2 regions of the Bacillus sp. LR_5 genome follow, and region 1 is predicted to be linked to the other one. Evidence: a T-box and tRNA genes for the amino acid it is inferred to sense, from the RefSeq annotation. Region 1 holds a T-box; the other holds one or more tRNA genes.
The links. The T-box of region 1 lies ahead of serS (serine--tRNA ligase). A T-box ahead of a tRNA ligase gene usually reads a tRNA of that ligase, here a tRNA-Ser.

Region 1 (4,079 bases):
TATGTGTCTTGGCTTGGAATCCAAACTTCGATATCGTATTTTTTCGCAGCCGTAAAGCCTAGATCACCCGTACACATGCTCATGACACGATATGGGAGCTCAAGCAGCTGGAGAACTCGTTCTGCTTGGTTTGTAAGCTTCTCTAATTCTTCATAAGAATCTTCAGGCTTCACAAACTTCACAAGCTCAACTTTATTAAATTGGTGCTGACGGATCAATCCGCGTGTATCACGCCCTGCTGAACCAGCTTCAGAACGGAAGCAAGCACTGAATGCCGCATAGTTAATCGGCAGACTGTCACCTGAAAGGATTTCATCGCGATGCATGTTTGTAATCGGGACTTCCGCAGTCGGAATTAAGAAGTAATCTTCTTCTCTGATTTTAAACGCATCCTCTTCGAATTTAGGAAGCTGACCCGTTCCCGTCATGCTTGCGCGGTTTACCATATAAGGCGGAATCACTTCAGTATAGTTATACTCATCTACATGAAGATCAAGCATAAAGTTATAAAGCGCACGCTCCAGACGAGCACCTAAACCTTTATAGAACACGAAACGGCTTCCTGTTACTTTTGCAGCACGTTCAAAATCTAGAATACCCAGCTCATCTGCAATATCCCAGTGCGGCTTCGGCTCGTAAGCAAATGAAGGCTTTTCGCCCCATTTACGCACTTCTATGTTGTCGTCTTCTGTTTCACCGACAGGGACAGACTCATGCGGAATGTTTGGGATTGAAAGAAGAATGGTATCAAGCTCAGATTCCACTGATCTTAATTCTTCATCAAGTGTTTTAATTTCCTCGCCGACTTCACGCATTTCTTTAATAATGTGATCCGCGTCTTTTTTCTCACGTTTCAGTACAGCAACCTGCTGAGATACTTCATTCCGTTTTCCTTTTAACTCTTCAACCTTGCCGATAAGCTCTCTTCGTCTATCGTCCAGCGCCTCAAACTTATCAAAATCAGTTAAGTCTTCGCCTTTGTGTACAAGCTTTGCTTTAATTTCTTGAAAATTTGCTCTCAGCATTTTTGTATCAAGCATGCGAAACACTCCTTTTTTATTGATTTGTCGAAAATAAAAAGAGCCCTCATCCCCATAAAGGGACGAGAGCTCTCGCGTTGCCACCCTGATTGAAAACAAGCCAAAGACTCGTTTTCCACTTTCACACATAACGGTTATCCCGTAAATGCCTACTTGTTTCAGCATTTCGCTCAAGGATGGATTCAGACAGCATCTTTCACCGATTCGCACCAACCATCGGCTCTCTTAGAAAGAGAGGCTTCTTACTAGTTCCTATCAACGCTTTTCGATCTTTATTTGTGCTTATAATGTACTATAAGTTTCCACAGCTTTCAACTGTTTTATACAAGTGCTTTCTGCTTGTATTCCTCAACCATTTGAACAAACAGCTGTGTCACTCGGTGATCTTCTGTCAGCTCCGGATGGAACGAGCAGCCCAGGAATTGATCCTGTTTAGCAGCTACAATACGACCATTATGCTTCGAAAGAACCTCCACATTTTCACCAGCTTCTAAAATATGCGGCGCGCGGATGAATACCCCTGTAAAAGGCTCGTCCAGGCCTTTGATTGTTAAATCAGCTTCAAAGCTGTCAACCTGCCGGCCAAACGAATTACGCTCAACAACCACATTCAGCAGACCTAAATGAGGATTATCTGAACCAGCAATTTCTTTTGCTAATATAATTAATCCGGCGCATGTCCCGAACATCGGTTTTCCCTGAGCAGCAAAATTACGAAGCGGCTCCATGAATTGATACGTATCAATCAAACGGCGCATCGTCGTGCTCTCACCGCCAGGTAAAATCAGTCCGTCAATTTCGTTCAGCTGCTCAGGGCGTTTAACGACAAGACCAGCCGCACCGCATGCTTCAATTGCATGGATATGCTCTCTAACTGCTCCTTGAAGTCCTAGTACTCCTATTGTTAACATGTCAGCAGCGCTCCTATATTCTTACCAGCCGCGTTCTTGCATACGCTGTTCTGGAAGTAAGTTTGAGATTTCAATCCCTTTCATTGCAGTACCAAGCTCTTTTGAAAGCTCAGCGATCAATTTGTAATCAGTGTAGTGAGTTGTAGCTTCCACAATTGCTTTCGCAAACTTAGCAGGGTTGTCTGATTTGAAAATACCAGAACCAACAAATACTCCGTCAGCACCAAGCTGCATCATGAGAGCAGCATCAGCAGGAGTGGCTACGCCGCCAGCGGCAAAGTTAACGACAGGAAGCTTGCCATCTTTTTTAATTTGAAGAAGAAGTTCGTAAGGAGCACCTAAGTTTTTCGCTTCTGTCATGAGTTCATCCTCACTCATCGCAACTACTTTGCGCACTTGAGCGTTTACTTTGCGCATATGGCGAACAGCCTCAACGATATTCCCTGTTCCAGGCTCACCTTTCGTACGAAGCATAGAAGCGCCTTCAGCAATACGGCGTGTTGCTTCACCAAGATCACGGCAGCCGCAAACGAAAGGAACTGTGTATTCATTTTTATTTAAATGAAATTCTTCGTCAGCCGGAGTCAGAACTTCACTTTCATCAATATAGTCAACACCCATAGCTTCAAGCACCCGCGCTTCAACAATATGTCCGATACGCGCTTTTGCCATTACTGGGATAGATACTGCATTCATTACTTCTTCCACGATTGTAGGGTCAGCCATACGGGCAACTCCTCCAGCCGCGCGAATATCAGCTGGTACACGCTCTAGCGCCATTACAGCTACAGCTCCAGCCTCTTCAGCAATTTTCGCTTGTTCCGCATTGATGACGTCCATAATGACGCCGCCTTTTTGCATTTCTGCCATTCCGCGTTTTACACGTTCAGTACCTGTTTGAGCCATTTCTTGGTCCCCCTAATCAAGGTATAATTGTATAATTTCTAATCCTTATTGTATCCTAGAAATCCAATAATTCATATGGATATATATTATTTTATTCGGTTTTTAGCGCTTTGAAAATCATTTTTTCTTAAAAATTGGGTTTTTTCTGTATATTAAACGAAAGAGCCCTAACATACATCAGAGCTCTTTCATTTGATTAAAACCAGCCGGTTACCGTATCAACAATGCTTCCCCAAATGCCGGCGAAAAATCCGCCAATACTGCGCATTGTCAAAACAAACCAGTTTGCTTTTTCTACATTTTCTTTTGTAACAAGGTCTACGCCAGCAAGATTGCTGTTAAGGAATCCGTAATCCTTTTCATCGCCTGTATATTCCGCAGTCAGTTTCCCAACCTTGGTTCCTTTTTTCACAGGAGCAGTCAAGGTCTCTTTATTTAGTGTGACCTTCGCTTTGTAATTCTTTTCTTCGCCATTTTTGACAGGAAGAGAGAACGCTTTGTTTGTCACAATGCCTACTTCTTTCTCTTTACCCTTATCAACTGAAATTGTTTTATGGCCTTTTACTTGATCGCCTTCAGCATAAATTTCTTTCATGGAGAAATTGTCGAAAGCATAATCGAACATTTTTTTCGTTTCATCGAAACGGCCTGTATGTAGATTGCCTTTTGCGTTTAATACAACAGTAATAACACGCATTCCATTGAGTTCAGCTGTTCCTGTAAAGCATGAACCGGCAGAGTCAGTAGAACCTGTTTTCAGTCCGTCTACAGTCGCTTTTTTATACTCGCTGACAAGCCCTTTCAGCATAAAGTTCCAGTTCGGCATGTCCATTTCATCATCAGTGCCTTTTCTGAACTTCGTTTTGGCGATACTGGAAGTCTCCAGAATCTCAGGGTAGTCAGTAATCAAGTGATCCGCAAGAATCGCCATGTCCTTAGCAGAAACTTCACTTTCTTCATCTACGCTTGTCCCCTCAGGCTGATGCCCGTGAAGATCTTTGTTTTCAAGACCTGTTGCGTTAACAAATTTGTAATCTGTTAAGCCTAGTTCTTTTGCTTTTGCATTCATTTTCTCAACAAACTTAGTTTCAGAACCCGCAACGACTTCTGCTATCGCAATAGCAGCAGCATTTGCAGAGTAAATTGCTGTAGCTTGGTATAATTCTTTTACTGTGTATTTCCCGTCTTTCCGAAGAGGAACGTTTGATAAGCTGTTATCTTG
Region 2 (4,079 bases), on a different contig from region 1:
AAATTTATGTGGTAAAACAAGGCGACACTCTTTCTGCTATCGCTTCACAATACAGAACAACCGCAAATGACATCACTGAAACGAATGAAATACCGAATCCCGACAGCCTTGTTGTCGGACAAACCATTGTCATTCCAATAGCTGGCCAGTTCTATGATGTGAAGCGAGGTGATACCCTGACATCTATCGCCCGGCAGTTCAATACAACGGCAGCCGAGCTCGCAAGGGTTAACCGCATCCAGTTAAATACCGTGCTTCAGATTGGTTTCCGTATATACATCCCACCAGCCCCTAAACGAGACATCGAATCAAATGCTTATTTGGAGCCCCGAGGAAATCAAGTCAGCGAAAATCTCCAGCAGGCGGCCAGAGAAGCGTCGCCCTACTTAACGTACCTTGGCGCATTCAGCTTCCAGGCACAGCGGAACGGAACCTTAGTCGCACCGCCTTTAACGAATTTAAGGAGCATTACAGAAAGTCAAAATACAACATTGATGATGATTATAACGAACCTAGAAAACCAGGCATTCAGCGATGAACTTGGCCGGATCCTTTTGAACGACGAAACTGTAAAAAGACGGCTTCTAAATGAAATAGTCGAGAATGCCAGAAGATATGGCTTCCGTGACATTCATTTCGACTTTGAATATTTGCGGCCCCAGGATAGAGAGGCCTATAATCAATTCCTCCGCGAAGCAAGAGATCTTTTTCATCGAGAGGGCTTAGAAATTTCTACGGCTCTTGCTCCTAAAACAAGTGCAACACAGCAGGGCAGGTGGTATGAAGCTCATGATTACAGGGCACATGGCCAAATTGTCGACTTTGTTGTTCTCATGACATATGAATGGGGCTATAGCGGCGGGCCGCCTCAAGCGGTTTCTCCAATTGGACCTGTCCGTGATGTCATAGAATATGCTTTGACTGAAATGCCTGCGAACAAAATTGTCATGGGCCAGAATTTATATGGATATGACTGGACGCTGCCATATACAGCAGGGGGAACTCCGGCAAGAGCAGTAAGCCCTCAGCAAGCCATTGTCATAGCTGATCAGAACAATGCTTCCATTCAATATGACCAAACCGCTCAAGCTCCTTTCTTCCGCTATACTGATGCAGAAAACAGAAGGCACGAGGTATGGTTCGAGGATGCCCGCTCGATTCAAGCAAAATTCAATCTGATTAAAGAGCTGAATTTAAGAGGCATCAGCTATTGGAAGCTGGGTCTTTCCTTTCCACAAAACTGGCTGCTGCTGTCTGATCAATTTAATGTTGTCAAAAAGACGTTTCGATAATTTGGAAACGTCTTTTTTTCATGGGGGCACCCAAGGGTTGTGATACAATATGAAGGTCGGTAACTGACGCACGTTTTTCAGATATAAGGAGGATTCCGATGAATACAGCCCCTTTTATTGCAATAGAAGGTCCTATCGGGGCAGGAAAAACAACTCTCGCAACGATGCTCTCACAAGAATTCGGATTCCCTATGATCAATGAGATTGTAGAGGATAACCCGTACCTTGATAAGTTTTATGACAATATAGAGGAATGGAGCTTCCAGCTCGAGATGTTTTTTCTTTGTCACAGATACAAACAGCTTGAAGACACCAGTGATCACTTTTTAAAAAAGGGACAGCCTGTAATAGCTGATTATCATATTTATAAAAATGTGATTTTTGCGGAACGCACCTTGTCTCCACATCAGCTGGAAAAATACAAAAAGATATATCACCTGCTAACGGATGATCTGCCAAAGCCGAATTTCATCATTTACATAAAGGCCAGTCTGCCTACATTGCTACACCGCATTGAAAAACGCGGGCGCCCCTTTGAGAAAAAAATTGAAACTAGCTATTTGGAGCAGCTGATTTCAGATTATGAAGTCGCCATCAAGCAGCTGCAGGAAGCAGACCCTGAACTTACAGTGTTAACCGTAGATGGTGATTCAAAGGATTTCGTTTTGAATAAGAGCGACTTTGAACGCATTGCCGCCCATGTAAAGGAGCTTATCGTATGAAGGAACATCATATCCCTAAGAATTCAATTATTACAGTAGCAGGAACAGTAGGTGTCGGAAAATCGACTTTAACAAAAACTTTAGCTAAACGGCTTGGATTTAAAACATCTTTGGAGGAAGTCGATCATAATCCATACTTGGAAAAGTTCTATCATGATTTTGAACGTTGGAGCTTTCACCTTCAAATTTATTTCTTAGCTGAACGCTTCAAAGAACAGAAAACAATTTTTGAAGCCGGCGGAGGTTTTGTACAGGATCGTTCGATTTATGAAGATACAGGGATTTTCGCAAAAATGCATGCTGATAAAGGGACAATGTCAAAGGTTGATTATAAGACTTACACAAGCCTTTTCGAAGCAATGGTAATGACACCGTATTTCCCACACCCAGATGTGTTGATCTATTTAGAAGGAGATCTGGAGAACATTTTAAACCGGATTGAACAACGCGGCCGTGAGATGGAGCTTCAGACAAGCAGGTCTTATTGGGAAGAAATGCATACACGCTACGAGAACTGGATAAGCGGTTTTAATGCCTGCCCTGTTTTAAAACTTCGCATTGAAGATTATGATCTTCTGAACGACGAAAACTCGATTGAAAATATTGTAGATCAAATTGCTTCAGTTATTCATGATAATCAAAAAAAGTGAATCTCAGTCGAGATTCACTTTTTCTTTAAAATAAAAAATCCGCCGCACCGAATGCAACGGACAAAACAATCTCCAATATATGCTTGTGTTTCATTAGAATTAAAATCAATATGGCGGAGGAAGAGGGATTCGAACCCCCGCGGGCTTTGACACCCCTGTCGGTTTTCAAGACCGATCCCTTCAGCCGGACTTGGGTATTCCTCCGTATCGACAAGACTTACTATATCACGTATGTTCTCGTGTGGTCAAGCTTTTTTAAAAACTTTTTTTGTTTTTATGAAAATGCCGTGTTTACATAAGCAAAAAGGCGCACCTTGTCAGGCACGCCTTTCCATAATTTACGGTTTCATTACTTCTCTATTCCCCATATAAGGACGAAGCACTTTCGGAATCACAACGCTTCCGTCTTCCTGCTGATAATTTTCTAAGATAGCAGCAACTGTTCTTCCAACCGCCAGTCCTGAACCGTTCAGTGTGTGTACATGCTCAGGCTTGCCTTTCGCTTCACGTCTGAAACGAATATTCGCACGTCTCGCCTGGAACGCTTCGAAGTTGCTGCAAGAAGAGATTTCTCGATATGTGTCTTGGCTTGGAATCCAAACTTCGATATCGTATTTTTTCGCAGCCGTAAAGCCTAAGTCACCCGTACACATGCTCATGACACGGTATGGAAGCTCAAGCAGCTGAAGAACCCGTTCTGCTTGGTTTGTAAGCTTCTCTAATTCTTCATAAGAATCTTCAGGCTTCACAAACTTTACAAGCTCAACTTTATTAAATTGGTGCTGACGAATTAATCCGCGTGTGTCACGTCCTGCTGAACCAGCTTCAGAACGGAAGCAAGCACTGAATGCCGCATAGTTGATCGGCAGGCTGTCACCTGAAAGGATTTCATCGCGATGCATGTTTGTAATCGGCACTTCCGCCGTTGGAATTAAGAAATAATCTTCTTCTCTGATTTTAAATGCATCCTCTTCAAATTTAGGAAGCTGCCCCGTTCCCGTCATACTTGCGCGGTTTACCATATATGGCGGGATCACTTCAGTGTAGTTATACTCATCCACATGCAGATCAAGCATAAAGTTATAAAGCGCACGCTCCAAACGAGCACCTAAGCCTTTATAGAACACGAAACGGCTTCCTGTTACTTTGGCAGCACGTTCAAAATCCAGAATACCCAGCTCATCCGCAATATCCCAGTGCGGCTTCGGCTCATAAGCAAATGAAGGCTTTTCACCCCATTTACGCACTTCTACGTTGTCGTCTTCTGTTTCACCGACAGGTACAGACTCATGCGGAATATTCGGGATTGAGAGAAGGATTGTATCAAGCTCAGCTTCCACTGTTCGCAATTCTTCATCAAGCTTTTTAATTTCCTCGCCGACTTCACGCATTTCTTTAATAATGTGATCCGCGTC

Region 2: it has a tRNA-Ser gene. The T-box ahead of serS (serine--tRNA ligase) is inferred to sense a tRNA for this amino acid. The anticodon was not compared.

Annotation. Positions count from the first base shown of each region.
Region 1 covers NZ_JAVAXX010000208.1:3,091-7,169, reverse strand. Annotated here, with positions in the region: gene serS (serine--tRNA ligase) at 1-1,040, opposite strand, end outside; T-box leader at 1,096-1,308, opposite strand; gene pdxT (pyridoxal 5'-phosphate synthase glutaminase subunit PdxT) at 1,361-1,951, opposite strand; gene pdxS (pyridoxal 5'-phosphate synthase lyase subunit PdxS) at 1,973-2,857, opposite strand; gene dacA (D-alanyl-D-alanine carboxypeptidase) at 3,054-4,079, opposite strand, start outside.
Region 2 covers NZ_JAVAXX010000257.1:3,575-7,653, reverse strand. Annotated here, with positions in the region: gene RAC86_RS30530 (glycoside hydrolase family 18 protein) at 9-1,292, shown strand; gene dgk (deoxyguanosine kinase) at 1,391-2,014, shown strand; gene dck (deoxyadenosine/deoxycytidine kinase) at 2,011-2,664, shown strand; tRNA gene RAC86_RS30515 (tRNA-Ser) at 2,776-2,868, opposite strand; gene serS (serine--tRNA ligase) at 3,003-4,079, opposite strand, start outside.